Regions from separate parts of the Bacillus luti genome, predicted to be linked through region 1. Evidence: riboswitches for the same ligand, from Rfam matches in the RefSeq annotation. Region 1 holds a riboswitch; each other region holds the start of a gene.
What was found. Region 1 has a riboswitch for S-adenosylmethionine ahead of EUC40_RS24805 (peptide ABC transporter substrate-binding protein). Riboswitches for the same ligand answer to the same signal wherever they lie in the genome.
Positions count from the first base shown of each region.

Region 1 (8,210 bases):
ACAACTCGTAAGTTCGGGTGTAATTGTACCGCATGAAATGTTTTCTAAAACATATCAAACAATCGGCGAATTATTTCCCGCAACATATGCAGCGAATGGCTATTATACAATAATATTTTGGGGAGTTAGTTTAGAGAAAAATATTATTTCATTATTAGTCATTATATTAGTCACGCAATTGGTAGCAGTCATTACTGTATCTGTAAAAGGAATAGTAGAGAGAAGAAGTCATGTAGTTAAAGAAGTATAAAATAAAAAAGGTATCCTGTGATTGGATACCTTTTTATTTATTATTTTGCAACTTCTGTCCACTTATAGTTAAATTCACCGCCGAAGTCAGTTGTTACAAGTCCTTTAATGAAAGAGCGTTGTAAGTAAGAACGACCTTGTTGGTATAAAGGAGCGACAGCACCGTCTTGTAATAAGATTTTTTCAGCTTGCTTCATTGCTTCAAAGCGTGCTTTTTCATCGCCAGCTAAATCTGTTTTCACTTTATGAATGAGCTCATCGTACTCTTTGTTAGAGTATTTATCGAAGTTATAAGCACTATCTGTTGTAAATAAATCTAAGAATGTAATTGGATCCGCGAAGTCAGGGCCCCAACCGTCAATACCGATTTCATAATCACCACTTAATAGTAGTTTCAACTGTTGTTTACGTGGTTGTGGTTTTAAATTCACTGTTAAGCCATCTAGATTCTTTTCGAGTTCACCTTTTAAATATTCACCAGTCTTTTTAGCTAAAGCATTATCACTTGTTAATAGTTCGATTGTTACTTTGTCGGTACCAAGTTCTTGTTTTGCTTTTTTCCAGTTTTCTTTTGCTGTTTTCACATCATCTTTGACTAGGTTTCCATTTTCTTTACGGAAGTCATTGCCTTCTGGACTCTTTGCGAATTTCACAGGAACCATTCCTTCAGCTGGAACAGCACCGTTATTTAAAATTGTTTCTACGTATGCTTTTTTATTCATTGCTCCGTTAATAGCAAGGCGTGCATGTTGATTTTTTAATGTTTCATTCTTTTGATTTAGTCGTAAAAATTGAATGCCAACTTCAGCGCGTTCTTTGAAGTTTGGATCGCCCTTATATTTATCAACAAACTCCGCAGTTAAAGCAACACGATCAATTTGTCCTGAATCATATAAGTTCACTTCTGTAGACTTATCTTTAACGACATTGAAGTTGATTTCTTCTAATTTTACCGTTTTAGCATCCCAATAGTTAGGATTCTTCTTCAATTGGAAGCTTTGCTCGTGTTTCCAGTTATCTAATGTGAAAGCACCGTTGTAAATTAAATGATTTGTTTCTAAACCGTATTTATCACCTTGAGATTTTAAGTACGCTTCATTAACTGGTAAGAATGTCGAGAATGTCGTTAAGCTTAAGAAGTAGGGAACAGGACGGTCTAGTTGTACTTCTAACGTTTTATCATCAAGAGCTTTAACTCCTAGTTGATCAATTGGCAATTGTTTTTGGTTTATTTGTTTCGCATTCTGTATATCGAAGAATAAGAATGCATATTCAGCTGCTGTATCAGGATTTACGGCACGTTGCCAAGCGAAGACGAAGTCTTTTGCTGTAACAGGAGTACCGTTTGACCATTTTGAATCACGCAGGTGGAATGTATATTTTGTCTTATCGGGACTAACGTCAACCGACTCAGCAACACCAGGAATCGGTGTGTTATCTTCTCCCATTGCATATAACCCTTCAAAAACATTGCGCATTACGTTCATGGATTCCCCATCCGTTGCTTTTGCAACATCCATTGTTGGAATTTCTGAAGCGAATGATAAGTTAATTGCCTGTTTATCAGGTGCTTTATCATTTGCTTTCGCTCCGCTTGCATTATCTTTATTTCCCCCGCAAGCAGTTAGTAGTAGACTTGCTCCTAAAACAGATGCAACAACAGGTACGACTTTTTTCTTCATTGTTCTTTCCTCCCTAAATGTGTTGTTCGTAACGTCATAATGTCCATGTCTTGAAGTAGCTATAGAAGGAGATAAAACCTATTATGAATATTTGTTTATAGGTAATCAGGTGTTCTATATGTATATACATGTTGAACTATAATCTATCGTTATATGTTTCAACATAGAGACATTATATTTTGATGGTGAAATATTTCGTTTCTTTGATTATTTAGAATATTAACACTGGAAAGAACTATATGTCAATAATAAAAACAGAATGTTAATTTCTTGAAATAATATATTAAAAAAGTAGATTCCCATGTATTAAGGAACCTACTTTTAATACGTTTTGTGAAAAAATAATTAATATGGTGGAATAACGTTGGTCAAAGTTACAATTTATTTTTCAATTTTTGCCCATTTGAAGTTTAATTGACCTGCAAAGTCTACTTGCACAATTCCTTTCACATAAGAACGTTCTAAATAAGATTCTCCCTTTTGATAAAGAGGAGCGATAACAGAGTCTTTAAATAATATTTTCTCGGATGCTAGTAATGCTTCCCAGCGAGCTTTTTCATCACCAGCTAAAGTTGTTTTCACTTTTGCTATTGTTTCATCGAACTCCTTATTAGAGTAATGATCTAAGTTATAAGGGTTATTCGTTGTAAATAGCTCAAGGAATGTAATTGGATCCGCAAAGTCAGGGCTCCAGCCATCAATACCGATTTCGTAGTCACCTTTTAATAAAAGCGAAACTTATTGCTTACGCGGTTGCGGTTTTATATTTACTGTTAAGCCATCTAAATTCTTTTCTAGTTGTCCTTTTAAGAATTCACCAGTTTTCTTCTCAAGGTCACCATCACTTGTTAATAATTCTAACGTTATTTTTTCAGATCCAAGTTCTTGTTTTGCTTTTTTCCATAATTCTTGTGCCGATTTTGTATCAACCTTTGTTAAATCGCTGTTTGCAACGCGGAAGTCTGTTCCGTCAGGTCCTTTTGCAAAGTTTTTTGGAACGAGACTAAAGGTTGGTGTAGAGCCATCATTTAATAACGTATTTACAAAGGATTTTCGATCGATCGTTTGATCAATTGCTTGGCGTGCAGAAACGTTTTGCAGCACTTTGTTTTGCTGATTCATACGTAAAAATTGTACGCCTACGTTCGGACGTTCTTTAAAGTTACCATCCTTTTTATATTTATCAACGAAATCAGACGTTAATTTTATACGGTCTAATTGTTTAGATTCAAATAAATTTACTTCTGTTGATTTTTCTTTCACGACGTTAAAATTGATTTCTTCTAGTTTGACAGCATCTTTATCCCAATAGGTAGGGTTTTTCTTGAATTTAAAGCTTTGTTCGTGCTTCCAATCGCTTAGTGTAAAAGCTCCGTTGTACAAGATTGTATTATCTTCTAAAGCGTACTTATCACCTTGTGCTTTAAAGAATTCCTCGTTAATTGGTAGAAATGTTGGGAACGCTGTTAAGCTAATAAAATACGGAACAGGACGCTCTAATTCTACCTCAAACGTATGGTCATCAATTGCTTTTACACCAAGTTGATCGGCTGGAAGCTCTTTGTTGTTAATCTTTGTTGCATTTTTAATATCAAAGAATAGAAATGCATATTCAGAGGCTGTTGCTGGATCGACAGCTCTTTGCCAAGCGAAGACAAAATCTTTCGCGGTAACAGGAGTACCGTTTGACCATTTTGAATCTCGTAAATGGAATGTGTATTTCGTTTTATCGCTATTTACTTCATGAGATTTTGCAACGCCAGGGACAGGTTTGTTACCTTCACCAAGATTATACAAACCTTCAAATACGTTTCTCATTACTTGACCAGAATCAGTATCTGTAGCTCGAGCTGTATCCATTGTTCGTATTTCAGTAGGTGAAGATAAGTTTAAAACCTGTTTACTAGGTGCCTCGTCTTTTGCATTTGCTCCGCTTGCTTCGTTTTTATAACTACCGCAACCAGTTAATAAAATACTTACTCCTACAACTGATGCAATACCGGGTACAAACTTCTTTTTCATTTGATTTTCCTCCTAAATAATTAAGTTTGGATGATGATGAGGGAAATGAAAAATAAAAAATCCCTCTTTTCATATTGAGAAAGAGGGATTTTTACGTACAAGTTATGCACCCGTATATAAACGAATTCCCTCATTCTATCTTTCAAGCCATAAAGCTTGCAGGAAGTGGCACAGTATTCAAAATGAACCTGTTGCCGAGGTTTCAAAGGGCCAGTCCCTCCACCTCTCTTGATACAATGAGTAAACGAATAAATTTTATTAATTTTTGTGTTTCTTTGATAATTCAAAATCTTACACCTTGGATAATGAAGTGTCAACCTAATGAAATATAGTTTAAATTTTCAGTTTTCTTTAACGAAAAAACCACTGCATATGGCAGTGGTTTTTCTACTAGAAGTTAAAGTTATCTGGATCTGGACCAACGCGACGATCTTCATTGAGTGCTTGAATTGCTTTCATGTCATCAGCGCTTAATTCAAAATCGAATATATTTGCATTTTCAATAATGCGATGTTCTTTAATAGATTTAGGGATTGTTACAACTTCGTTTTGTAAATCCCAGCGTAAAATAATTTGCGCAGTTGATTTATTATATTTTGTCGCAATTTCTTGTAACGTTGGATTATCAAGTAGTTGTCCTTGCATTAATGGTGACCAAGCTTCAAGTTGGATGTTATGTTCTTTACAGAAAGTGTGTAATTCTTCTTGAGCTAAACGTGGATGGTATTCTACTTGGTTAACCATTGGTTTAATTTCAGCGATTTCAAATACATCTTGCAAATGGTGAATGTGGAAATTACTCACACCAATAGCGCGAACACGGCCGTCTTTATAAAGCTTTTCTAACGCTTTCCATGATTCAGTATATTTTCCTTTTACAGGCCAATGTACTAAATATAAATCTAAATATTCTAGACCTAATTTTTCTAATGTAGTTTCAAATGCTTGAAGTGTTGTTTCATAGCCTTGATCGCTATTCCACACTTTTGATGTAATGAATAATTCTTCACGTGAAACACCTGATTCACGGATCGCTTGTCCAACGCCTTCTTCGTTTTGATAGATTGCAGCAGTATCGATGCTACGGTAGCCATTTTTAATTGCTGCTTTTACAGAATCAATTACTTCTGAACCATCTTCTACTTTAAAAACACCTAAACCGAACCAAGGCATTTTTACACCGTTATGTAATGTTGTATAGTCTTTTAAACTTGTTAAACTCATATTATTTCCCCCTAGCTTTTTTGTTTGTTGCTTCTACTGCTTTTTGAATTGCTTCTGAAAAATTATACTCATATAAAGTTTTGAGACCTTCAGCTGTGGAACCACCTGGTGTTGTTACTTGTTCGCGGAGGTTAGCTGGATCTTGCGTTTGTTCAAGCATAGAAGCAGAGCCAGAAATCATTTGAATGACGAGATGTTTTGCAGTTGCCTCATCGACTCCATAACTTATTGTTGCTTCAATTAAGCTTTCGGCAAAGTAATAAAGGAAGGCTGGTGCACTTCCAGTAACTGCAGTAAGTTGATGCACTTCTTCCTCAGTGCAAAGTTGCGAAGTACCAATTCCTCTTAAAAGCAGTTGCAGGGTTTCTTGATGCATCTCGGTTACTGATTGTCCCATTGTATATAAGGAGATAGACTTTCCAATTTCAGCAGCTGTATTTGGCATAATCCAAGCAACAGGCGTCCCCCCGGGAAGTCTCGCTTCTAAATAAGATGGACCAATGCCAGCAGCTACCGTTACGACAAGTTGATTCGATAGTAACGGAGATAACTCTGCTAATAATTCTTCATGTGCAGAAGGTGGCATTGCTAAAACAATCGTATCAACAGATGTAACATGATGCTTCCAATCGGTTGTAATAGACACATCATATTGCCCTTGTAATTGTTCTAATTTTGCTACGTTGCTTCGGTTGGAAATGATAATTTCTTCGATGTATTCTTTACTTGTTTTCAGTAATCCGGAAAATATAGCTTCTGCCATACGACCAGCACCAATAAATAAAATTCGATGTTTAGTTAGCATATCCTTTATTCCTTTCTGATGAGAATATGTTATAAAAAACGATACCATTTTTAAGAGAATTTTGTAAAAAGAAAAGGCTTATCGCGAGAAGGATGAAAATGGAGGGAGGAGGGTTAATACAAATAAGGTTATAAAAATTATTATACTTAAAAAATAGTTGTAATAAAAAATCCCTGAAGCAGTTATGCTTCAGGGATTAATAGATTATAAATTTATGCTTTTGTCATACCTAGTAATACAGCGCCGCCGATAATTAAAACACTACCTAGTGCAATAAAGATCAATTGACGTTTTGTTTTCTTTTCACCTAAGAAGACAATCGCACCGAATGTTGAGATAACGATTCCAGTTTGAGATAACGGGAAGCTTGTCGCAACTCCGACACGTGGTAAGGAAAGAAGTAAGAATAAGTTTCCTGTTCCCCATAGTAAACCAGATAGAGCATTACGGATTGCATATTTGTTAAATGGTTTATGTTTAGATGTCAGTACAACCGCACCAACAAACATACCAACTGCTTGTGGTAAAATAGCAGACCAACCGTCGATATTATACCAACGAATAATAATTACATATACAAGATAGCCAAAAGTAGAAACAATTAAAGTAAGAAGTCCTTTTTTCAATTGTCCTGGTGGCTGAGCATTTTCTTTATCATCTAATGATGTGAATACAACACCAACTACGATTAATAGGATTGCAATCGTTCCCAGAACAATCGTTGTTGTAGTAGTCCACTCACGGAAAGCGATAACCCCAAAGATAGAAGTTGCAACAAGTTGCATACCAGTAGAAATCGTTACAGTAGTTGAAACACCTAGTTTTTCAACTGTTTTTAATTGGTTTACTTGTCCTAAAGCCCAGAATAAACCTGAAATAAAACCAACAATCAAGACTGTCATTGTTAAAGCTGGTTGAGTAAATACATACATAATTGTTGCGAAGAATAGAGCACCGATTGTCATACCTACCGTTTGGCTATATGCACCACCGCCCATTTTTACGCTTACTAATAAGATGTTTCCCCATGCAATTGCAGGAAGAAGCGCTAATAAAATGTCCATTACAAGACTCCCTTCGAGTTCCTATACCAATATAATTACATATCGTTCTAACGATCGGTAATGCCCCACTAATAGAGTAGAAGATTACCGATCGCTAAAACAGGATGAAGAATTCACAATATAAATGCGTTTTCATTTCTTCATTTTTTGAAACACCTCCATATAATAACAGGAAATTGCCTATTTTAGAAAGTGAATTCAAATAAAATGTATATTTTAATAAAAGGTAAAATTCAGTTATTTCCCGACGGTATATTTTATTTCCTAAGAAATAAAGAAGCAGCTTCGAAAAAAGCTGCTTTAAGAGTGAGTAATTCTTTTGTTAATAAGCTGAATACATAGCAGAAATAGGAGTGACATACTAATAGTGATAACTACAAGCGTCCAGGCGAGCTGCATATTGCTTGCATCAATGGCCATGTAAATTGCAGTTGGGATAGTCTGTGTTTTACCAGGAATGTTTCCGGCAAACATGAGTGTAGCACCAAACTCACCGAGCGCACGAACAAAGCTCAAAATCATTCCGCTTAGTAAGGCAGGAAATGCAAGAGGAAGTGTGACGTGTAGAAAAACTTGATATTCACTTGCACCAAGATCGCGGGCGCTCTCTTCAATTTGTACATTCGCGATAGAAAATCCTGTCTTTGCCGATTGGTACATAAGCGGAAATGCAACAACTGTAGAAGCAATGATAGCAGCAGTAGATGTGAACATAATAGATTGCTGAAATATTGATTCTATCCAAGTTCCAATGGGACTGTTATTTCCAAAAATGATAATGAGAAAAAAGCCAATTACAGTTGGCGGAAGTACCATTGGTAATAAGAAAATAGTTTCTAATATTACTTTATATCTCCATGAGGAGCGTGCTAACGCTCGTCCGATAATCGTTCCTAAAATTGTAACGATTATGGTGGCACATGCAGCTACCCGTAAAGATAGAAAGATTGGCGACAAAATAGCATCAAAGCTCATGGCAATTATGACAGGACTGTAAATCCATATTTCTTAAAGGTAGATTGTGCATCTTTTGACTGCAAATATTCATAAAATGAAGTCGCCTCTTTCTTATGCTTAGATTCCTTTATAACGCCTAAAGGATAGTGGATTGGCTCATGAGATGTAGCAGCTGCTGTCTCACCAATTTTTACTTTTTCTGAAATG
Region 1 is NZ_CP040336.1:4,921,541-4,929,750, reverse strand. Features, by position in the region: gene EUC40_RS24815 (ABC-2 transporter permease) at 1-250, shown strand, start outside; gene EUC40_RS24810 (peptide ABC transporter substrate-binding protein) at 291-1,931, opposite strand; partial or broken gene EUC40_RS24805 (peptide ABC transporter substrate-binding protein) at 2,313-3,953, opposite strand; SAM riboswitch class I at 4,086-4,191, opposite strand; gene EUC40_RS24800 (aldo/keto reductase) at 4,344-5,177, opposite strand; gene proC (pyrroline-5-carboxylate reductase) at 5,179-5,982, opposite strand; gene EUC40_RS24790 (GRP family sugar transporter) at 6,195-7,046, opposite strand; gene modB (molybdate ABC transporter permease subunit) at 7,347-8,021, opposite strand; gene modA (molybdate ABC transporter substrate-binding protein) at 8,027-8,210, opposite strand, start outside.

Region 2 (8,210 bases), 2.3 Mb from region 1:
ACGCATCAGTTGATTGGGAGAGATTCTATGTCAATGATGGATTATTCCGATCCGTTCTTGGAAATGTTTCTAATGCCGATGAAGGATTACCAAGTGAACGATTAGATTATTATTTGGTGCGTGATTATAGCCGAAATGATAGAGTCGGCAAAAGTTATATCGAGCAGCAATACGAAGATGTACTTCACGGTACGAAAAAAGAAATAAGAAGCATTGCCGATAAACAGGGTAATACGACAAGAACAGAAACGGTTTCGGAAGGGAAAAGCGGAAAGAATTTAACTTTAACGATAGATATGGAATTACAGAAAAAAGTGGAAGAGAGCATAGAGAAAATATTAAAGGCATATAAAGGTTCAGAATCGATGTTAGACCGCGCTTTCGTTGTAATGATGAATCCGAAAAACGGCCAAGTATTATCAATGGCTGGGAAAAAGATCGTGGAAAAAGATGGAAAAATGGAGGTGGAAGATTATGCTTTAGGTACGATGACAAGTTCATATGAGCTTGGATCAACTGTTAAAGGTGCGACAGTGTTAACAGGGTTTGAAACAAATGCTATAACTCCAGGAACACATTTTTATGATGCACCTATGAAGTTTAAAGGTACTAAGGAGAAGAAGTCTTGGAAAGAGTTTGGAAATATAGACGATCAAAGAGCGTTACAAGTTTCTTCAAACGTTTATATGTTTAATATTGCATTAAAAATTGCCGGCGTGGATTATGTGAAAAATAGTTCACTAGATATTAAACAAGAATACTTTGATAAAATGAGGTATTATTTCAGGCAATTTGGACTAGGCGTACAAACTGGTATTGATTTGCCGAATGAAACTACGGGACAAATTGGAAGAAAAGATAATCAGCCTGGTTTCTTATTAGATTATTCGATTGGACAATATGATACGTATACACCACTTCAGCTTGCACAATATATTTCAACTATCGCAAATGGCGGTTATCGAATGAAACCGCAAATTGTTCAAGAGATTAGAGAACAAACCGTTCAAAAAGATGAAGTTGGTAAAGTGATGCATTCAATAGAACCAGTCGTTTTAAATAAAGTAGATATGAAAGAGGAGTATATAAATCAAGTAAAAGAAGGATTTAGAAAGGTATTCCAAGAAGGGGATGGAACGGGAGTAAGAGCGTTCCAAAAAGCACCGTATAAACCAGCTGGTAAAACAGGGACCGCACAAACGGTATACGGTGGAGAAAGTGATATTGGGCGAAATGAGAAAGGGGATCGTAGAGAATGTTATAACTTAACATTAGCAGGATATGCCCCATATGATGATCCAGAAGTAGCATTTTCTATTGTTGTACCGTGGGTTATAAATGATAAATCTGGTATTAACTCTGATATTGGTAAAGAAGTTTTAGATGCTTATTTTGAATTGAAAAGTAAGCGATTAACTGGGGAAGTGACAAAAGTAGAGAATTAAAAAATGTGAATCGTCTCTAGTATGTATAGAAACTAGGGACGTTTTAATATAGGAATAAATTAGAAAAGAGGCATAAAATAATTCTATTAACTATTCACGTTTTATAAAATAAATCATATATTGATAGCATAGGACAAGCTGAAAAGCTTATCCTAACCTCACAGAACACTCCTTATCACATCTAAGCATCTACTTGTGTAGATGCTTTTTTATTGATATCGATTATTTATAAACATAATGTAGCAAGTGTATTAAGATTGTTAATGTTAATTTTGTAATATAGTAATTGCAGTCATGGATCCATAATTAAATTAATAGTTTGGACAATATAAAACATAGAGATCACACCTATATGCTTGTATTATCTAGCGAACTGCACAGCAGTATTTGCATGTAAAAAAGCAGTATCAAATACAGGAACTGTTAGATCGTTCTGGGAAATGAGCAAAGGTATTTCAGTACAACCGAGTAGTATACCTTCCGCACCATTTTGAACTAATGAGTTTGTAATTTGTAATAGCTTTTCTTTTGATGTTTCTGAAATAATTCCTCTACTTAATTCATTTAATATGACATGATGGATAAATGCTCTTTCTTTGTCATCAGGGATAATTGTCTCAATGTTATAACTTGCTAGTCGTGATGTATAGAAATCTTGTTCCATCGTTTGTTTCGTACCCAATAGTCCGATACGCTTTATATTTTGTTCTACCATTTCTTTAGCACTTACATCACCAATGTGAAGAAGCGGTATGGAGATTGCATTTTCTACTTCTTCAGCAAATAAATGGACCGTATTTGAACATATCAATAAACATTCAGCTCCTGATTTTTCAACCTTTTTTGCAACTGCGACTAATTCATTTTTCACTTCTTCATATTGGTGGTTTTGTAATAAAGTAGTTACTTCACCAAAGTCCATACTATATAGAACAAGCTTCGCATTTTGATCATATTGAGAAAGTGTAAGTGTATTAATATGTTTGTAGTATAGTGATGTAGATTCCCAACTTAGTCCACCAATTAAACCAATTACTTTCATCATACATTCCTCCTGTAACAACTTTGAATTTATTATTTCATAATTCCGATAAGAATACAATGATTTAAACGTACTGTTAAACAAAAAATAAAAATAATTAGAAAAGTGTTGAAATTTATACTTCTTAGTGCCATAATACGAATTACAAATTAATACTTATCCAGAGAGGTGGAGGGAACGGCCCTATGAAACCTCAGCAACCCCTATGTAAATTCATAGGAAGGTGCTAATTCCGCAGAGGACACGATGTGTTTTTTGAAAGATAAGAGGATTCTTGAACGTGAAAGAAAATGACCTCTTATGCAAGAGGTCATTTTTTGTTGTACAGAAAGGGAGTGTCGATGCATAATTCATTTTCAAAATAAATATAGAGTAATTAAAGCTGACTAATATGAGAGGGGAATTGTAATGAATAAATTAACGACAAAGTTAGTAGTAGCAATTGGGATTGGAGCTGCCTTATATGGCATATTAGGACTTTGGGGATTCACTATTGCACCGAATACATTTATTAAACCTGGATTAGCCATTTTAACTGTTTTTGGAGCTTTATTTGGTCCCGTTGCTGGACTGTTAATAGGACTAATTGGTCATACCGTAACAGATACAATCGCCGGATTCGGTATTTGGTGGGGATGGGTTATTAGTTCAGGCATTATCGGCTTTGCAATGGGGCTCATTCAAAAAAGAGTTGGCTTTAGTGTGAAAAACGGGACATATAATAAGGGAGATATTTCTTATTTAGCCATTACTGGGTTAATTGGTATTGTCATTGCTATTATATTTGCTGGAGCCTTCGATATTGTTGTGATGGGAGAACCGTTTGACAAAATTGTTATACAAGTACTAGGGGCGACTATATCTGATGTTCTTGTATTTTTAGTTCTTGGATTACCAATTACAATTGGCTTAGCTAAATCGAATAAGAGACATACACATTTAAAAATTGAAAAGTAGGGATGTTAATATGCGACCGATTATTTCTTTTGAACAATTTACCTTTCAATACGGGCATGCTGCACAGCCTACATTAAAAGACATTACTTTTCATATATATCCTGGGGAAAAAGTATTAATTGCTGGACGAAGCGGTTCAGGAAAATCAACATTAGCTCATTGTATTAATGGGCTAATCCCATTTTCATATGAAGGGATTAGTACAGGAAACATTTCAATTGCTGGTAAAGATCCGAGGAAAGGCAGTATTTTTGAACAGAGTAAACATGTAGGAACAATTTTGCAAGATCAAGACGCTCAATTTATTGGTTTGACAGTAGAAGAAGATGTAGCATTTTATTTAGAAAATGAATGTGTACATCAAGATGATATGAAAAAGATCGTTTCGGATTCATTAAGAAAGGTGAAGATGCATAGTACTCATAAACAAAGTCCACATGAATTATCAGGAGGCCAAAAGCAAACTGTTTCTCTAGCAGGTCTGCTAACAACAAATGCGGATATATTATTGTTCGATGAACCGTTAGCAAACTTAGATCCGCTAAGCAGCTTACATACGATTGAACTTATTAAAGATATACATAGGCAATATAAGAAAACAATTGTAATTATTGAACATCGAATAGAAGAAATTTTAAATTTGGATTTAGATAAAATTATTTTAATTGATGAAGGTGAAGTTGTCGCGATAGGAACACCAGAAGAGATTTTAGCGTCACATATATTACCGCGTATCAGCTTAAGAGAGCCTATTTACATCGAAGCATTAAAGAAATTACATTACGATAGTAAAAATGGCTTACTATATCCACTTGAAAATCTTCAAAAGGAAAGGATTAGTGGCATTATAAAAGAGTGGGTGAAAAAGCAAACTTTTGTAATGGATACTACTAAAAATAAAGAAGTGTTTAAAGTGAAAAATTTGTCATTTGCGTATCCTAATAATCAAAGCGTATTAAAAAATGTCAATTTTTCAATATATGAAGGAGAAATTGCAACACTTTTGGGCCAGAATGGAGCTGGGAAATCTACATTAGCCAATAGCCTTATTGGAATAAACAAAATAAAAGGTGGAGAAATTTTGTTAGATGGAGTAACTATTAATTCTTGGTCTATTCGTAAACGTGGGGAGAGTATATGTTATGTAATGCAAAATCCAAATCACATGATTACGCAACCGACTGTTTTAGAAGAAGTTGTATTTACATTAAAAATAAAAAAATTTTCAAAGGAAGAAATTAAGAATAGAGCTGAAGAAGCGTTAAAAATTTGTGGTTTATATCCATTTCGTAATTGGCCAATTCAGGCATTAAGCTACGGACAAAAGAAGAGATTAACTATTGCAACTGTACTAACAACAAATCCAAAACTCATCATATTAGATGAACCGACGGCTGGACAAGATTATTATCATTATAAACAGTTCATGTCGTTTATTAAAAACCTAGCTAAAAAAGGAATCTCATTTATTTTTATCACGCACGATATGAATCTAGCGTTAGAATATGCAGACCGAGCGATAGTACTACATGAAGGAGAAATAATTGCTGATAATACTGTATCCGCTGTATTAGGAGATCAAGAGATATTACAAAGGGCTAACTTAAGAGAGAGTTCTTTATTCAAGCTTGTTACATTTAGCGGCGTTTCATGTCAAAAAAAGTTTATAGAGCTTTATTTCTGTAATAATAGGAGTGAGGAAGGTGCATAGTACATATTTTCATCGTATGGATGGAGCAGTAAAATTGTTTTTATTTATTTTTTGTATGACACTTACCTTTTTGTTTTTTGATTTTCGTATATTGTTAATTTTATGTTTTATTGGGTGTATTGGACTATTGCTTGCTAAAATTCCGCTTCGTAAAATTTTAATTGTTTTTAGTGTTATATTTACATTTAGTTTATTAAACTCTGTCATGATTTTATTAATTACGCCAACCCATGGATCTGAATTAACTGGATCATATACTTCGTTTTTACATATTGGTTATGCGACAATTACATATGAAACATTATTTTATACAGCTACGCTTTCATTAAAGTATTTTACGTTATTACCTTTTACACTTCTCTTTATTTATACGACAGATCCAAGTGAATTTGTAAGTAGCTTAAATAAACTTGGCATTCATTATAAAATTACATATGCAATAAATATCGCATTACGTTATATACCGGATATTCAATCTGAATATCAAATTATTAAACATGCACAAGAAGCAAGAGGAATAGCTTTTGAAAAAGGAGAAGCAAGTTTATGGACGCGCATGAAAAATCGTATTTTAATTTTCTGGCCTCTAATTATTCATTCGCTAGACAGAATTGATACAGTTTCAAATGCAATGGATTTAAGAGGATTTGGAAAGAAGGATAAACGTACGTGGTTCTATACAAAAAAAGCAAATGCCTGGGATTTTATTGCTTTGCTTGTAGGGATATTCATTTTGATTTTTGCAGTTTATTTAAAATTACATGTATTTCAAGATTTTTGGTATCCATTTTAAAGCACCCTAATAGGAGTGCTTTTACTTATTTTATGCAGACATGCTCAAAAAAGGGATATTTACATAATGTATAATACGAACCAGTTAAAATGATCAACTACCTATTAGTTTTCAAACCAAAAGGAGGAGAAAATATGAGTTACGGTGGTTCTTGTGGTTTTGGTGGAGGTTTCGCTTTATTAGTTGTGTTGTTTATTTTATTAATTATTGTTGGATGCAGCTGTTGGGGCGGAGGATACTAATTTTTAATTAGTCTCCAATAATGTAAACGAAAAAAACATAGTAGATACTTATGTATCGAAACAAATAAAAAAGGAGCATAATAGCTCCTTTTTTATTTGTATTAAGATAGGTTCTTATTATATTTTGGTAAAGTGATTATCAATGTTGTACCTTTATGAATGACGCTCCGAATTTTTAAAGTACCTTGCATCGTTTCGATGATCTTAACAGCAACCATCGTACCTAAACCTGTACCTTTCGTTTTCGTACTAAAATAAGGTTCACCAAATCGATTTATTTGCTCTTGTGACATGCCAATTCCGCTATCCTCAATTCGTATTATAACTTTATTGTTATTAATAGAAGAGGAAATATTTAAGCTACCTCCATCAGGCATGGCTTCAATCGCATTTTTTATTAAGTTTAAAACACATTGTTGAAAGTGTTGTTTATTTCCAACAATCGTTGCCTCGGAGAAGTCTTTTGTAATATGTATTGTATTCATATTACATAATGGCAATATCATATTAATAACTCGATTTAACTCTTGTTCTACTGAAATATGATCTAGCTTTTCTGATGCAGGTTTGGCAAACGTTAAATAATCATCAATAATTACTTGAGCTCGATTTAACTCTTCCAATATATGTTCAATATATTTTTCTCTTGATTCTGGAGTTAAATTTGGTGTTTTTAAAAGTTGAGTAAATCCTTTTACGACAGTTAAGGGATTTCTTACTTCGTGAGATATACTAGCAGCGAGTTGGCTAACAATCTCCATTTTTTCCATCTTAATTAACTTAGATCGCATAAATACTGCATCTCTTAGTACTTCATTAAAATAAACAATAAATAGCATCAAAGTGGTTGGCAATATTATAAAATAAATAATATACAAATTATTTACTTCAAAGTCTGATAAAGTTAATACAATTACAGTTGTAAATATTGCTAGGAAAAAAGTTAAAAACATAGCAAAAGCTACTTTAACTTTTCTATTATATGTATTAAATTTTGCAGATGCAAAAGCTGTAATAATGAACATTGTGCCGTAAACAATGACAGTTAACATGTTAAATCCGTAAAATGCAAATCTTGTAATTAATAAAATAGTAAACAATATGATACCAACAGGGAATCCACCATAAAGTGTACCTATTAAAACAGGAATTTGCCTTAAATCATGAATACAATTTTCATCCATATAGATAGGATAACGCATACATAAAATAAGAGGGATAGTCGTACAAACGGTAATAAGTAGTTTTCTATATTTCTTTAAATAACGCCCACTATCATATATAAAATAAAAAACAAATATACTACTTAAAATGTATAGAAGATTATTTAATACGTTTTGATTAATATAAACAAAGTTCATAATATTTGCCTCGTTATTCTGAATTTCTATTTCATCTGTATTATACATGATAATCGTATAAACTATATTAGTTTAAAAATATGTAGTTATATTTTTGCAGTATCAGATACATTTAGCCATGCTTCATAAAATTCTTTAACTGATGCATACCGTTCTGCACGGTTTTCATTTACAGCACGATATGCTACCTCATATAATCCTTTACTTGCGTCCCATTTTATAAAAGTGCGATCTTTTCCACCGCCTAAAAGTGCGAATGCCATCGCCCCCATATTAAATACGTTTGTCTTCTCATCAATCATTGCATTAAGCTCAAATTCCTCAGGAGCCATAAAACGAGAGGAACCCCATAATCGTCCCATTTTATTTATATATGGTTTTTTAGAATATAAATCAATATCACAAATTTTTGTCTCATTTGTACTGAAATTATATAAAATACTACCATCATAAAAATCTATCGCTACATAATTTTTCTTTTCTACATATGTATGGAAAGAAAAAATGGAATTTAAGGATTGAATTCGTTCCTTAACAGATAAATGCTTAAATTTTAAAAAAGGAGAGTTTGGATTTTTATATTTCTCAGGAGGTGGGAAACTCCAATGGGAATGTAGACATTCACCATCAAACCAATCGAAAATTAATACATATCCAGA
Region 2 is NZ_CP040336.1:2,642,077-2,650,286, reverse strand. Features, by position in the region: gene EUC40_RS13595 (peptidoglycan D,D-transpeptidase FtsI family protein) at 1-1,445, shown strand, start outside; gene EUC40_RS13590 (aspartate/glutamate racemase family protein) at 1,807-2,490, opposite strand; SAM riboswitch class I at 2,641-2,756, shown strand; gene EUC40_RS13585 (ECF-type riboflavin transporter substrate-binding protein) at 2,896-3,444, shown strand; gene EUC40_RS13580 (ABC transporter ATP-binding protein) at 3,455-5,155, shown strand; gene EUC40_RS13575 (energy-coupling factor transporter transmembrane component T family protein) at 5,148-5,948, shown strand; gene EUC40_RS13570 (YjcZ family sporulation protein) at 6,083-6,190, shown strand; gene EUC40_RS13565 (sensor histidine kinase) at 6,292-7,599, opposite strand; gene EUC40_RS13560 (protein kinase domain-containing protein) at 7,638-8,210, opposite strand, start outside.
Region 2: it holds a riboswitch for S-adenosylmethionine, as region 1 does, so the genes downstream of both, EUC40_RS13585 (ECF-type riboflavin transporter substrate-binding protein) here and EUC40_RS24805 (peptide ABC transporter substrate-binding protein) in region 1, are expected to answer to the same signal.

Region 3 (8,210 bases), 2.3 Mb from region 1:
CAATTTAAAAGTTGTTGTTGATAACGAACCGGTTAAAAATAAAAAATCCGGAAACGGTAGCACACTACCGAAAACAGGAGCATCTTCTCATAGTGCAGCTACAGAAGTAGGTGTGGGTGTATTGTGTATTGCTTCTGCATATGTATTATGGAGACGTAAAGCAGCTTAACAAAAATTAGGAGCAATTATTTGCTCCTAATTTTCGTATGAAAGGTGAGAGATAACATGAGTAAGGTGAAATGGTTCATTTCTTTAATGCTTTCGCTCGGACTACTTGCTGGATGTGAAGAGGCGGCTGTACAGCCAGAGAAGAAGGTAGAACCAAAGCAAGAAGAGGTTGCGAAACAAGAAGAGAAAAAAGATGAAGCAAAACCGGAAGGAAAACCGGAGGAAAAACAAGCTGAACAAGAGAAAAATAAGCAAGAAGAGCAAAAAGAGAAACAAGAACAAAAAGTAGAAGAGAAGCCGAAAGAGGAAAAACAGCAGGCACAACCAGAAGTTAAGAAAGAAGAAAAACCTCAGGAACAACCGGCTGCTACGAAACAACCAGAACAGCAAAAAGCACAAGAAGAGAAACAACAAGAGCAGCAACCGAAAGCACCAGAAGTAAAAGAAGAAGCGAAGGTTGTCAATCAGCCAAAAGAAACACCGAAGCAGGAGCAAAAAGTTGATCCGAATAAAGAGAAACAAGTAACTGTTCCGGTTCCGCCAGAACCAAAGCCAGAACCGAAACCTGAACCAAAACCAGTGCCGCAAGCAAAACAAGTTACGATCTCAGTAAAAGGTAATGAAGGATACTTATTAGGTGCGAAAAAGATTGATGTACAAGAAGGCGATACTGTTTATAAAGTATTGCAGCGTACGGGATTAGATGTTGATGCAATGGGTTCTAAAGGTGATATTTATGTAAAGGGTATTAATGATTTATATGAAAAAGATGTTACGGCTACTAGTGGATGGAAATATCGTGTGAACGGTGCGTTTCCAAACTATAGTGCAGGTGTAGCTACAGTAAAACCAGGAGATACAATCGAGTGGGTGTTTGTATTAAAATAAGAAAGGTATTTGGTAAAGGACTATGAAAATAAGTTTTTCTTCTTTACATCCTTTTGTGAATTTTTTCTATTATATCGGGGTGATGATACTATGTATGATGTGTCTTCATCCTCTTTTTTTAATTGGAGCAATACTATTAATCGTTATGTTAAATGTGATGCAAGGGAATAGCGAAAAGATAAGAAAGATGTTACCGAGCACAATCGTCTTCTTTTTTATGGTGATTTTATTTAATTCGTTATTAACGCATAGAGGCCGAACTACGTTATTTTGGTTAGGTGATAGCCGTATTAAGCTTGAGGCAATTATGTTCGGACTAGTAATGGGGTTATTGTTAGTTGCAGTTATGTTCACGTTCGCGTCGTATAATGATATTATTTCAAGTCATAAATTTTTATATTTGTTTTCTAGAATTTCACCGAAAGTTGCATTGTTAACGATGATTACAGTAAGGTTTGTGCCGTTGTTTATTAGGCGGTTGCAGAAAATTACACTCATCCAAAAAACGAAAGGTGTACAAGTTGATGCAGGTTCCATTATTGAGCGCGTGAAAAATGGTATGCAATTGCTGCAAGTATTATTAATTTGTTCGTTAGAGGATGCACTGCAAACGGCAGATTCTATGCAAGCTCGTGGATTTGGTGTAACGAAGCGTACGACGTATATTCGATATAGAATGGAAAGACGCGATTGGTATACGCTCAGTTATTTAACGATTCTATTCATAGCCGCGGTCATCTTTAGTAATTATGGCGGAGGAAAATTAATTATTTATCCGAAAGTCGAATCGATTTTATTTCAGCAATATGATGGAATAATGTTTGTCGTATTTACGATGTTTATTAGTTTACCAATTATAATGGAAGGAAGGGAATGGCTATGGTGGCGCATGCAGAAATAAACAATTTATCATTTGTATATGCTGATGAAAACGAATACGCGTTACAGCATATTTCTCTTTCTGTTCAAAAAGGAGAGTTCATTGCACTTGCTGGAGGATCAGGATCTGGAAAGACGACTTTATTAAAACATTTTAAAAAGGAATTACTTCCAATCGGTAAGTGTACTGGAGACACATATTATGATGGTACTTTATTAGAAAATGTACCGGATTTGTTATCTGCCCAAGAAATTGGCATGGTATTTCAAAATCCAGAAAATCAGCTCGTAATGGATACAGTAATTCAAGAATTAGCATTTTCTTTAGAAAATATCGGGTTACCATCTCATATTATTCAAAAGAGAATAGCCGAGCTTATTAGTTTCTTAGGATTTCAAGATCTATTGCATCAATCTGTTCATACGTTATCTGGCGGGCAGAAGCAACTTGTCAATTTAGCTGCAGTATTAGTTATGCAGCCGAAATTATTATTATTAGATGAACCGACAGCACAATTAGATCCAATTGCTGCGAAAGAGTTTTTAGGATTGTTAAAGCGTATTAACGAAGAACTTGGAATTACGATCGTTTTAAGTGAACATCGTTTAGATGAGGTAATGCCGCTCGCAACGCGCGTTATTTGTATGAATAACGGCCGAATCGTGTATGATGGCAGTCCGAAAACGGTTGTAGCGAATATGTGGGAAGTAGAAAAGTTCCGTCCATTTATTCCGCAAATTCCAAGATTGTTTTTAGAGTGGAATGCGAACGATATTCCGTTTACAGTGCGAGAAGCACAAATGAAAATGAATGATTTTTCAGCGATACCATATGTAAATGAGCCAATAGTACAAAGTGAAAAGCAAGAAGTCATTTTAAGTGCAGAGCATATTTCGTTCCAATATGAAAAAAATAGCCCGCTTATTTTACGAGACTTAACCGTATCGATTGAAAAAGGAAAATGGGTAGCGCTCGTTGGGAAAAATGGTACTGGGAAATCTACACTGTTAACGATTTTAGCGGGGTTACAAAAAGCGAGAAGAGGAAAAGTGAAGTGGAAAGGTAAAGTGATACATAAAATTGATTCAAAAGAACGATTTAAAAGTATCGGGTATGTATCGCAGCATCCGTATTATCATTTCACATTTGATACAGTGTGGGATGAAGTGTATGAACGTGCACGTGAGTTATACGGAGAACAAGGAAGAGAAATAGCAGAGCATCAGCTTAAAAAGTTTTGGCTCTATGCACTTAAAGAACGCCATCCGCATGATTGTAGCGGGGGAGAACAACAATTACTTGCGTTATGTACAACGTTATTGTCAAGGCCAACGTTATTATTACTCGATGAACCGACAAAGGGACTCGATCCATGGAAGAAAGAAAGAGTAGGAGAGTTATTTAAGAAGTTACAAAAAGAAGGTACAACAATTGTAATGGCAACGCATGATATTGAATTTGCGGCGAAATATGTGGATCAATGTATGATGTTATTTGACGGAGCAGTTATTATGAATGATGCACCGAAAGAATTTTTTAGTGGTAACTTCTTTTATACAACATCGATCAATCGATTCATTCGAAAAGAATTGCCATATGCATTAACGTGGGAGGATGTGTACGAAGCGTGTCCAAGCGATATGTTGCATTCATAATATGTATTTTTGCAGTTATAATAGCCACATTGTTCTTTACTACACTTATCATGGACGGGTATTACTTGTTAAGTAGCTTGTTTTTATTAGCTGTTATTATGTTACCATTCTATATCCGCTTTGAAAGAAAGGCGTTTGTTTCACGTGAAATTGTTCTCGTTGCCGTATTAGCAGCAATCGCAGCAGTTAGCCGCGTACCATTTTCGATTTTACCGAGTGTACAACCGACTTCATTCGTTATTATCGTTTCTGCAATCGTGTTTGGGAGTGAGACTGGTTTTATGATCGGTGCAACAGCGGCGATTGTATCTAACATCTTTTTAGGGCAAGGTCCGTGGACGCCGTGGCAAATGTTTTCATGGGGGATGATTGGTTTCATAGCTGGATTATTACGCAATACATTTTTAATGAAAAAGTTATGGGGAAGACTACTATACGGATTCTTCGTTGGCTTTTTATTTGGCTGGATCATGAATTTCTGGGGACTACTCGGTTTTATACAGGAAGCAACGTGGGAAACAGTTATTTCATACTATATCGCAAGTTTTTACTTCGATTTGAGTCATGCGATTTCAAATGTTGTGTTCTTACTACTATTTAGTACTTCTTGGATTACGATTCTTACAAGATTTAAAAGGAAATATGGCATATTAGATAAGCATAACATGGCATAGAAAAGCATATTTATATAAGGTAGGGTCGCGACTTACATATTCGTTTGCCTCTTTCATGCTTCTTACATATTGTAAGGAGCATTTTTTATTGTCAAAAAATAGTCCAATATATATCCGTTACTATATGAAATTATTTGTATAATAGTAGGTGAGAATTATTTTCAAAAGGGAGGTGTATAGTTAATGAAGTTAGTTATTCCGAAGCAACATGGGGCATGGGCGATGCTCGTTATACCATTTCTATTAAGCGCTATACTTGGGAAACCTACTATGTATCATATTCCATTGTTTTTAGCTTGGTTTTTCATCTATTTAGCTACGTATCCATTCCTTACGTACATAAAACAAAAACGAAAAAAAGAATATTTACATGCCGCAATTTTATATTTTATTATTGCGTTCGTATTTGGGATGATTTCTTTATTATATGAATGGCGAATTCTTTTATTCGTAGTAGTCATGATTCCATTATTTATTGTAAATATGTATTACGCTCGTCAAAAGAATGAAAGAGCGTTACTAAATGACATTTTCGCGATTATTGTTTTCTGTATCGGTGGTTTAGTCAGTTATTATTTTTCAATGAAACTTATAGATAAAACAGCATTATTCATTGCGCTTATTTCATTTTTATATTTTTTAGGAAGTACGTTTTATGTGAAAACGATGATACGTGAGAAAAATAATCCGAAGTATCGTTTTATATCTTGGGGTTATCATATTGTATTAACGATTATCATTTTTACTATTAATCCATTGTGTTCTCTTATTTTTATACCAAGTGTTATTCGAGCAATAGTGTTGTATGGCAAAAAGATTTCTATCATAAAAGTAGGGATTTTAGAAATTGTGAATTCTGTATATTTTTTAATTATAACGGCAATAATAATGAAGTATGCCATTTGAAAAAGCTTCCCACCAAATTGATGGGAAGTTTTTTCAATCTTGTTCTAAAATGTGAACGGTGTAATCGCAGCGTTGAATAGCTTGTTCGATCGCATAAAGGGATTGTTCAATACGAGCGCGATTAAAATCTTTTTCAACAGTCTGTAGCGCTTCTTCTAAACAATGTTTTGCTTCTTGTAATGATTGAAAAGAATTTTGGACATATCCGCGAGCATTTTCGTGCATTTCATAATCCTCCTTGCATATTCATATATGTATAGTATGAACAGTAAGGAACAAAATATAATTTGTTATATTTATTTGACAATTAAAATGAAATTACGTATAGTAGGAATTAAGTGAATATTTTCTTATCCAGAGAGGTGGAGGGACTGGCCCGATGAAACCCAGCAACCGCGATGCAGGTGCTAATTCCAGCAGAACATATTTGTTCTGGGAGATAAGACGAAGATATACGTAACTTCTTCTTATCGGAGAGGTTTTTTTATTGCAAAAAAACCGATTACGAAAATTTATATTAAGAAGAAAGGGGGTGCGAAGTACTGTGACACTCGAAAAATACGTAAAACTGCGTAGTACAGTTTATGAATATATGATAGAGCAAGATAAGCCAATATCATTGTTAGATATTCAAGAACATATCGTTTCGCATCATGAAGGAAAATTCACGAAAAAGATGTTACATCAATTTTATTTATCAAGACTATTAGATGAACTGAAACTGGATGGAAAAATTACATTAGCTGATGAATATCTCTATGCTGAAAAAGGGGTATTTTATAAGGCGGGAAAAGGGAGCTAAGCTCTCTTTTTTTTTGAAGTATGTAGAGTAAAAGACTGCTTAAGCAGCCTGATACAGGGAATGGTGTTGAGTGTGTAGTGTCAAAGATTGAATGTGCCTGAAAGAGGCACTTCATATCGGCTGCAAATGAAAAGAGACACCTCCGCCGAATAGGTGTCAGTCGTTTTGTCATATAGACTTGCTATTTGACAGTTATTAGAATAACATGCAGGGTTTTGGAAGTCAAAAGGGAATTAAAGGAAGAGGTGTTGTTATGTACGCTTACTTATTAAACGATATAACGAAGTGGATTCCTAAGTACATTATGGATAAAGGATATGAATATTATGAAGAAGGACATGTAGAAGATGTCGAAATACAAGATACGAAAATATTTGCCTTCGTTACTGGAAATGCAGGGAACTACGAAGTAATTATTGATTTAGAGGATTTTACAGAAAGTAGCTGTGAGTGTCCATATGAAAATTATTGTAAACATATGGCGGCGGTCGTTTATGATATTCAACATGTAGGTGAGAGTACAGTTAAAGAGAAACTGAAAGATTTAGAAAAGGAAGAGTTACTCACAGTATTAAATCGTTTGTTGCAAAGTTCGAAAAACGTGCAAGTTGTAGAGAAGATGTTAGAGAAGTGGAAGCTTTAACTATAGAGGGAGTGGTTTTGCAATGAACGTACTAATTATATACGCCCATCCTAATCCTTCAAGTTTTAACGGGGCCATTTTAGAGCATGTGCAAAAAGGATTACAGGAAACAAATCATTCGGTTACGGTACTTGATTTATATAAGGAACAATTTGATCCAGTGCTTGTATTTAATGAAGAGAAGAAAAGGCGTGATTTAGTAAGTGAGGAAGAGACAGCGCGATATAGAAAATTAGTGGAAGAGGCAGATACTCTTCTCTTCATTTATCCGATATGGTGGTGGGGGATGCCTGCTATTTTAAAAGGATTTATTGACCGTATTTTCGTAGCGGGATTTGCTTATAAATATGAAGGTGCTCTGCCGAAAGGATTATTGACCGGAAAGAAAGCGTGGGTTATTAATACGTTGGATTCGCCTTTATGGTACGTCGCTTTATTATACCGATCAGCAGATTGGATTGTAATGAAGAGAGGCGTTTTACGTTTTTGCGGCATTCGCGATATAAAACGTTCAGTATTTCAATCTGTGAAAACGAGTAAACTAGAGAAGCGGGAAAAGTGGTTATTACAAATAGAAGAAAAGGCTCGTACATTATGAATGAAGTCGATCGTATTATAAACTGTTGTGGGTATGATAATGAACTTTTGCGAACGTATATTACATGTTTACTTCAATTGAAAAAATGTAGCGAAATATTTCAGCAAATTCAAATAGAGTTAAGAAATGACTACTTGTTAAGAGGGATTTGTGAAAGAGAAGTGGATGAGATAGTAAGGGGAAGTAAAGAATATGAAATACATTTTCTTCCTAAAGCGTTACAGTGGAATTTTTTGAGGGAACATCCACACCTGATCGAAAAAATTTGCGAAGATTTTTTTGCATTTGAGTCATTACATCTTACGGAGATAGAGTGGGAAACGATTATAAATTGCGTGGGAAATAAGTGATTTATTGTGTAAAAAAGCTAGTATAAAACTAGTTTTTCATTTAAATAAATAAGAAACATAGACTAATGATACAACCTGCATATAATAAGTTCACAACGCAAAATCCCATAATATCACGAGCGCCTAAACCAGCTATCGCTAATGCTGGTAATTTTCAAAACTATTAACCTCTATTAAAAGTACAGGCAGTCCGTACGATATGTTCATAGTATATTGTATAGGAATTTATTGTTTTAAATTTTTTATTGAAAGGAATAATAGGATGTCAAAACAATATATTTTTGATTACATCGTGATTGGTGCCGGTACTGCCGGAGGGATAATTGCTAAAGAATTAACGGATGATAAATGTACTTCCGTTCTCGTTCTTGAAGCAGGAACAAACATGACAGAGGAATTAAGCAGTCCTAATCTTATAGTTTCTATTTTAAATGCTACTGATAATAGGCATTCATTTAATGTCACTACTATAGTTGAGCAAACGATTGGTCGTCAGTTAATAACGTCAAGTGGTCGTGCCATTGGTGGAAGTTCTGAACATAATCAGATGTTAGCTGTACGTGGCAGTCGTGATATTTATGATGTATGGGCAAAATTAGTTGATAATAACGCATGGAATTATGATAGTATTCGCTCATTATTTATT
Region 3 is NZ_CP040336.1:2,047,471-2,055,680, forward strand. Features, by position in the region: gene EUC40_RS10475 (DUF4430 domain-containing protein) at 1-169, shown strand, start outside; gene EUC40_RS10480 (DUF4430 domain-containing protein) at 226-1,056, shown strand; gene EUC40_RS10485 (energy-coupling factor transporter transmembrane component T) at 1,079-1,957, shown strand; gene EUC40_RS10490 (ABC transporter ATP-binding protein) at 1,930-3,591, shown strand; gene EUC40_RS10495 (ECF transporter S component) at 3,564-4,265, shown strand; gene EUC40_RS10500 (YwiC-like family protein) at 4,449-5,171, shown strand; gene EUC40_RS10505 (hypothetical protein) at 5,205-5,396, opposite strand; SAM riboswitch class I at 5,519-5,617, shown strand; gene EUC40_RS10510 (hypothetical protein) at 5,716-5,973, shown strand; gene EUC40_RS10515 (SWIM zinc finger family protein) at 6,179-6,616, shown strand; gene EUC40_RS10520 (NAD(P)H-dependent oxidoreductase) at 6,639-7,214, shown strand; gene EUC40_RS10525 (group-specific protein) at 7,211-7,564, shown strand; partial or broken gene EUC40_RS10530 (TIGR00366 family protein) at 7,605-7,715, opposite strand; gene EUC40_RS10535 (GMC family oxidoreductase) at 7,827-8,210, shown strand, end outside.
Region 3: it holds a riboswitch for S-adenosylmethionine, as region 1 does, so the genes downstream of both, EUC40_RS10510 (hypothetical protein) here and EUC40_RS24805 (peptide ABC transporter substrate-binding protein) in region 1, are expected to answer to the same signal.

Region 4 (8,210 bases), 290 kb from region 1:
GTGGCAAGCCCAGGTAAAACGCATTTTTCAGAAGAGGAATTAGTATTGCTCCAATCAGTGGCCTTCCAAATTGGAACGGCTTTAAAGCGGGCAAAATTATATGAAAACGAAAAGCGAAGAGCACATTATTATGTGAAATTAGAACGTTTTATTCAAGCTTTAAGAACGATTCATCAATTTAATATATTGCCTGAAAAAGTTGTAAATCAATTAGGTGAAGTGTTTCAGTGGAACGAAGTAACATTCTTTATTCGAGAAGAGAAAGAATTATCATTGCGTGCATCTTATCGCCAAGAAGAATTGCAAGAGGATGTAAAAGAAGCAGCGAAAGAAGCGTTAGAAAAAGGTGAATCTATTTTATTAAAACGTCAAATCAGTCATACCGCCCCCTCTAATAGGACGGTTATTGCCACACCAATACAGATTCAAAGTCACATATTTGGGGTTGTATGTGTTAGTTCCAATAATGGTGAATTTGATGTGAATACGATAGATGTGCTTCAAGCCATAACGAATCATATTTCTTTCGTGATAGAGAATTTAAGGCTAAATGAGCAGAGACGCGAACTTGTACGGATGGAAGAAAGAAATCGTTTAGCAAGGGATTTACATGACTCTGTCTCACAAAAGCTATTTTCGTTAACCTTTATGACAAAAGGTGCTGAGGCAGTTTTAAAAGGTCAAAATGAGAAAGTAGATCACTCTTTGCACGAGATGCGTGAATTAGCGCAAGGTGCTTTAAAGGAAATGAGGACGTTAATCTGGCAGCTCCGTCCAGCAGGATTAGAGAAAGGTTTATTACCAGCTTTAAAACAGTATGGTGAAAGTTTTGGATTGAAAGTTAGGGAACAAGTTACAGGTGTTCGCGATTTACCACGTGTAGTAGAAGAAGCATTATGGCGTATTGGACAAGAAGCGTTAAACAATGTGAGTAAGCATGCAGGTGTAAAAGAAGCGACCATTTATTTTAAAGTGACTGAGAAAAATGTATCATTAGAAATAGTAGATCAAGGTAATGGATTTATAGAAAAGGATATAAAAGAGAAGAAATCACTTGGCATGACAACGATGCGTGAAAGAGTAGCGTTGATTGGTGGAACAATTAAAATTATAAGTGAAAATAAACGAACAAGTATACAAGTAAATGTACCATTATGATGTGAAAATGAGGGAAGTTTGTGAAAATAAAAGTATTGTTAGTTGATGATCATACAGTCGTTTTAAAAGGATTAGCATTTTTCTTAAGTACACAGGAAGATTTAGAGTTAGTTGGGGAAGCGAATAACGGGAAAGAGGCTTTAGTGAAAGTAGGAGAAGCAAATCCTGACGTTGTATTAATGGATTTATATATGCCTGAAATGGATGGCGTTGAGGCGACAGCCTGCATAAAAAAAGAATATCCAGATGTGAAAGTAATTGTATTAACGAGCTTTTCTGATCAAGCTCATGTGTTACCAGCATTAAAAGCGGGAGCCAGTGGGTATATTTTAAAGGATGTAGAACCAGATCAACTTGTTGAGGCGATCCGTAGTGCGTATAAAGGGAATATACAGCTACATCCAGATATAGCAAATGCGCTTCTTTCTCAAGCGTTACCGGTGGAAGAGAAAGAAGAGGAACACTTCAGTCATGTAGATGTATTAACAGCAAGAGAAAATGAAGTGTTACAACTATTGGCAAAAGGGATGAGTAATAAAGAAGTTGCTTCGGTTTTAGTCATTACAGAAAAAACGGTTAAAGCGCATGTGAGTAGTATTTTAAGCAAATTAAACTTATCTGATCGTACGCAAGCAGCGTTATATGCAGTGAGAAATGGAATTGTATAAGACGAAAGTCGTAAGACCTAGTTCGCCTTTAGAAGGTGGACTTTTTTTATGGAAAAATACGTCTATATGAGGACGAAATTGTCTTGGTATAAAGATAAAATATGTTTGTAAGCAACAAAACAACAATTACAAGGGATACCTTTTTTTGAAAGCATATATGACAACGTAAGAGTGAGTTTTAGGAGGAAAATATAATGACAACAGTTTTATTCGTAAAAGCAAACAACCGCCCAGCAGAACAAGCAGTTAGTGTGAAATTATACGAGGCATTTTTAGCAAACTATAAAGAAGCGCACCCAAATGATACAGTGGTAGAACTTGATTTATATAAAGAAGAATTACCATATGTAGGCGTAGATATGATTAATGGTACATTCAAATCTGGTAAAGGATTTGATTTAACAGAAGAAGAAGCAAAAGCAGTGGCAGTAGCTGATAAGTATTTAAATCAATTCCTAGAAGCTGATAAAGTTGTTTTCGGTTTCCCATTATGGAATTTAACAATTCCAGCAGTACTACACACATATATTGATTATTTAAACCGTGCTGGTAAAACATTTAAATATACACCAGAAGGTCCAGTTGGCCTAATTGGAGATAAGAAAATTGCATTATTAAATGCACGCGGCGGCGTATATTCTGAAGGTCCAGCAGCTGGAGTAGAAATGGCAGTTAAATATGTAGCAAGCATGATGGGCTTTTTCGGTGCAACAAACATGGAAACAATCGTTATTGAAGGACATAACCAGTTCCCAGACAAAGCAGAAGAAATTATTGCAGCAGGTCTTGAAGAAGCAGCTAAAGTAGCAAGTAAATTTTAATTGAAATTATAATCGTCACTCAAAGAAACAGCATTAACGTCTATGTTAATGCTGTTTTTTTTATTAATTTGTAGTTTCGTTACGCTTAGGAAGTGGAAATGCATTACCAATAGCTGCTGCACCGAGCATTGGTAATAGTAAATTAAGCGGGAAAAACATAAGTAATAGTAGTGTTATAGCTATTGGTTTTCTTAGCGCATAGCTCGAAATCGCTGTCGTTACAATGGCTACAGACGCGATTGGGTCTATAGGAAGAATGGAGGCAATCGCGTATCCAATACTTGACCCAGAAAATATAATTGGAAAAATATGTCCACCACGCCAACCTGTATTTAAACAAACGGCAGTAATGCATAATTTTAAAACTCCTGAAAGAAGTAATATCCAAAAAGATAAATGACTCCATTCAACGACTAGATCTTTTAATTGATGTTCCCCTGAAAATAATGTGTATGGGAGAAAAGTTCCCGCAATCCCTAATAAAACTCCACCTATAATTCCAAGTGTTAGTTTGTATTCACGGAAAGGATGGATAATTTTCTCTAATGTAAATTCTACTTTGAAATATAGGAAACCAACGATAGCACCGATGCAAGCAAGTGGAAGAAAGGCGATCCATTCATTGATTGAAAGAGATCCTTCCCCAAAATCAACAATAAAGGATCCACGATTATCGAGTTTACTAAGCAATAAATAAACGGAAAATCCAGCAAAAGTAGTAGTTACATATACAATTGCTTTTTTTCCTTTAGAAAACCCGGCAATTTCTTCTCCCTCATTTTCAGTTGGAGCTAAGTAACCGAATAATGGAGCGTTAAAAATGACACTTAAAGTAGCTCCAATTCCAACTTCTGTTAGTTCGCTCATTCCCTTTAAAGCAAATTTAAAGCGATCCCCTACCCATGTACAAAGTCCGCCGATAATCCCGACAAGTGCGGCCTCTGGGCCTAGGCTAGCTCCAAATATTAAAACAATAAGCGCAGTTAAAGTAGCCTGATGTACAAAACGGTATTCAATTCTACCAGTTTTTTTATATTCACCCATTACTTCTGGCATAAGACGTGGATATGTACCGAAGTATTTTTGTGATAAACCAACAAAAATACCACCGATTATTGTTACACAAAGAGTGTAATAAGGGGGAGAAGAGAAAACATTAGGTAAGTATCCCCAAATAAAGTGGATTCCGATATTGATCGTAACTAAAAATAACCAAACTGTAGCCCCTACTATAGAGCCTAAAAGAATGCCATATAGAGCGAGTATATAGTGCATGTCCTTTTTATCTGTCATGTTATACCTCCGTTATATAAGTTGTAATAGAGAAAGGGTTACACATGCTAGTGTGAAATGAATGGAATATAATATAGTATCTTTGTGTGAGGTTGGCTTATTCAACATATATGTTGGGATTTCGTTAGGGTTTGGGGCTTATAAATTAAACCACTTATTTAATTCTATATATTGATTGGGATTTTTTAAAGGTCTTTTTTGAATAAATATGGAATATACTTCTTTTGTTGCTTTATATAGAACTGCTGACATTTATTTTAGAACATTCAGAAAAACAGATTGACATTAGGAAATTATTGCTATAAAATCAACGGTAATTGCATAGTCTTATCAAGAAAAGGTGGAGGGACAGGCCCGATGAAACCTTGGCAACAGCCGTATAACGGAATTGTGCCAAATCCTGCAGGTAATAATCCTGAGAGATAAGAAAGAGTCTTTAGAGCGTGTTTTCAAACTGCTCCTTTCTTGTTTTCAGGAAGGGAGCAGTTTTTTATTTTGTATAAAAGAAAGGAGAATGAGAGATGGGAGAATCATGGGGAAAGGGAACAATTTGTGTGCAAGGTGGTTATACGCCAAAAAATGGTGAGCCACGCGTTTTGCCGCTTTATCAAAGTACAACGTATAAATACGATACATCGGATGATTTAGCAGCATTATTTAACTTAGAGGCAGAAGGCTATATTTATACACGTATTGGGAATCCCACACTCGCTGCATTTGAACAAAAGTTATCAGATTTAGAAGGTGGTGTAGGGGCTGTTGCGACAGCTTCTGGGCAAGCTGCTATTATGCTTGCAGTGTTAAATATTTGTAGTAGCGGGGATCATCTACTTTGTTCTTCGACAGTTTACGGAGGGACATTTAATTTATTTGGAGTAAGTTTGCGTAAGCTTGGCATTGATGTTACGTTCTTTAATCCGAATTTAACAGCAGATGAGATTGTGGCACTTGGTAACGATAAGACGAAACTTATCTACGCAGAATCATTAGGAAATCCAGCAATGAACGTTCTGAATTTCAAAGAATTTTCAGATGCAGCAAAAGAACTAGAGGTACCTTTTATCGTTGATAATACATTAGCGACTCCTTATTTGTGCCAAGCGTTCGAGCATGGAGCAAACATCATTGTTCATTCTACGACGAAGTATATCGATGGTCATGCAAGTTCTTTGGGCGGTATTGTCATTGATGGAGGGAACTTCGATTGGACAAATGGAAAATATCCTGAACTTGTTGAACCAGACCCAAGTTATCACGGCGTAAGTTATGTTCAAAATTTTGGTGCGGCAGCTTATATTGTGAAAGCACGCGTGCAGTTATTAAGAGATTACGGAAATTGTATGAGCCCATTCAATGCATATATTAGCAATATTGGCTTAGAAACACTGCACTTACGCATGGAGCGCCATAGTGAAAATGCTCTAGCAGTTGCTAAGTGGCTTGCTAATCATGAACGTATTGAATGGGTGAATTATCCGGGACTAGATAGTAATGAAAACTATTCATTAGCACAAAAATATTTGAAAAAAGGTGCTAGTGGTGTTTTAACTTTCGGTATTAAAGGTGGATTAGACGCGGCAAAAGAATTTATCGCGAATGTGAAACTAGCAACTCTCGTAACGCATGTAGCTGATGCACGAACTTGCGTTATACATCCTGCTAGTACGACGCATAGACAATTAAGTGCGGAAGATCAGCGTTTGGCCGGTGTCACATCGGATTTAATTCGTTTATCGGTTGGTATAGAAGATGTTTCTGATATTATTGCGGATTTAGAAGCAGCGCTAGTCGGAGGCAAAGAACATGCCGATCATAATTGATAAAGATTTACCAGCTCGCAAAGTATTGCAGAAGGAAAATATTTTTGTAATGACGAAGGAGCGAGCAGAAACACAAGATATCCGTGCTTTGAAAATTGCTATATTAAATTTAATGCCTACAAAGCAAGAAACAGAAGCGCAATTACTTCGTTTAATTGGCAACACACCGTTGCAATTAGATGTTCACTTACTTCATATGGAATCACATTTGTCACGTAATGTAGCACAGGAACATTTAACGAGTTTCTATAAAACATTCCGTGATATTGAGAATGAGAAATTTGATGGGCTTATTATTACAGGAGCACCAGTTGAAACTCTTTCTTTTGAAGAGGTAGATTATTGGGAAGAGCTTAAACGCATTATGGAGTATTCAAAAACGAATGTAACATCTACGCTTCATATTTGCTGGGGGGCACAAGCTGGTTTGTACCATCATTATGGCGTTCCAAAGTATCCTCTGAAGGAAAAAATGTTCGGTGTATTTGAACATGAAGTCCGTGAGCAACACGTGAAATTGTTACAAGGGTTTGATGAATTGTTTTTTGCTCCGCATTCTCGTCATACAGAGGTACGAGAGAGTGATATTAGAGAGGCGGCAGAATTAACATTATTAGCAAACTCTAAGGAAGCCGGTGTTCACCTTGTTATGGGGCAAGAAGGAAGGCAAGTGTTTGTGCTCGGGCATAGTGAATATAGCTGTGATACGTTAAAGCAAGAATACGAACGGGACCGCCAAAAAGGGTTAAATATTGATGTACCAAAAAATTATTTCAAACATAATAATCCAAATGAGAAACCGCTTGTTAGATGGAGGAGTCATGGGAATCTATTATTCTCTAATTGGTTAAATTATTACGTGTATCAAGAAACCCCTTATATATTGTAAAGATTGTGTAACACGTGGCACCGTTTTCTTTGTAAAGATTAACTTATATTTTTACGAATGTTCGAAATACATTGTTTTTCAGATTTTTAACTCATATAATTTCATCTAAACACAATTTTTGAGGGGTGGACAGTACTATGAAAGAAATTCAAGTGGGTTTATTAGGTCTTGGGACAGTTGGTAGTGGTGTAGTTCGTATTATTACAGATCATCAAGAGCGACTTATACATCAAGTAGGTTGTCCTGTAAAAGTAACGAAAGTGTTGGTACAAAACATTGAGAAAGAGAGGGATGTTGAGGTACCTTCTACTTTATTAACACAAGATGCAAATGAAATTTTAGATAATTCAAATATTGATGTGGTTATTGAAGTAATGGGTGGCATTGATGATGCAAAATCATATATTTTACAAGCTTTAAGAAGTGGGAAACATGTTGTAACTGCAAATAAAGATTTAATGGCATTACATGGGGCTGAATTATTAGCAACAGCAAAAGCGAATAAGGCTGATCTGTTTTATGAAGCTAGTGTAGCCGGAGGGATTCCGATTTTGCGAAGTATCGTAGAAGGACTTTCTTCAGATCTTATTACGAAAGTAATGGGAATTGTAAATGGAACAACAAATTTTATTTTGACGAAAATGTCAGACGAAGGGAGAGCATATAACGACGTGTTAAAAGAAGCCCAACAACTTGGATTTGCAGAAGCAGATCCAACATCAGACGTAGAAGGTTTAGATGCGGCAAGAAAAATGACGATTTTAGCTACTCTCGGTTTCTCTACAAATGTAGAGCTTGGAGACGTGAAGGTAAAAGGAATTACTTCTATTACAGAAGAAGACATTGAATATAGTAAGAGTTTAGGGTATACGATTAAATTAATCGGTCTTGCAAAGCGAGATGGTGAAAAACTTGAGGTTACAGTTGAACCAACGTTACTTCCAAATACACATCCTCTTGCGGCAGTACAAAACGAATATAACGCTGTGTATGTGTATGGTGAAGCAGTTGGGGAAACAATGTTTTATGGCCCAGGTGCAGGAAGCTTACCAACAGCAACAGCTGTTGTTTCCGATTTAGTAGCTGTAATGCAAAATATTAGATTAGGTGTAAATGGAAATAGTGCGGTATCGCCGCAGTATAAAAAGGTATTAAAAGAGCCAGATGAAATTGTTGTGAAGAAATTTTTAAGACTTCATGTAAAAGACGAAATTGGTGTATTTGCAAAAATTACATCATTGTTCTCTGAGCGTGGTGTTAGCTTTGAGAAAATTATTCAAATGCCGCTTGAAGAGAAAGGAAAAGCAGAAATTGTAATTGTAACGCATCGAGCTTCTCTTGCGGATTATGATTATATTCTACATACATTGCAAGGGTATGAAGAAATAGATTGTGTGAAGGCAAATTATCGGATTGAAGGGGATGCTAAGTAGTATCTTCTTATCATAAAAAAGAAAGAACCTATTAAGCAGCTTGCTTGATAGGTTCTTTTTTGTTTAAAATTTGCGTGCCGATTTGGATAAATGCTTGAATAATCCAACCTGTTGTAAAGGATAAGATG
Region 4 is NZ_CP040336.1:8,768-16,977, forward strand. Features, by position in the region: gene EUC40_RS00045 (GAF domain-containing sensor histidine kinase) at 1-1,158, shown strand, start outside; gene EUC40_RS00050 (response regulator) at 1,179-1,826, shown strand; gene EUC40_RS00055 (FMN-dependent NADH-azoreductase) at 2,021-2,647, shown strand; gene EUC40_RS00060 (chloride channel protein) at 2,711-3,940, opposite strand; SAM riboswitch class I at 4,265-4,369, shown strand; gene EUC40_RS00065 (bifunctional O-acetylhomoserine aminocarboxypropyltransferase/cysteine synthase) at 4,462-5,760, shown strand; gene metA (homoserine O-acetyltransferase MetA) at 5,744-6,649, shown strand; gene EUC40_RS00075 (homoserine dehydrogenase) at 6,787-8,082, shown strand; gene EUC40_RS00080 (YczE/YyaS/YitT family protein) at 8,114-8,210, opposite strand, start outside.
Region 4: it holds a riboswitch for S-adenosylmethionine, as region 1 does, so the genes downstream of both, EUC40_RS00065 (bifunctional O-acetylhomoserine aminocarboxypropyltransferase/cysteine synthase) here and EUC40_RS24805 (peptide ABC transporter substrate-binding protein) in region 1, are expected to answer to the same signal.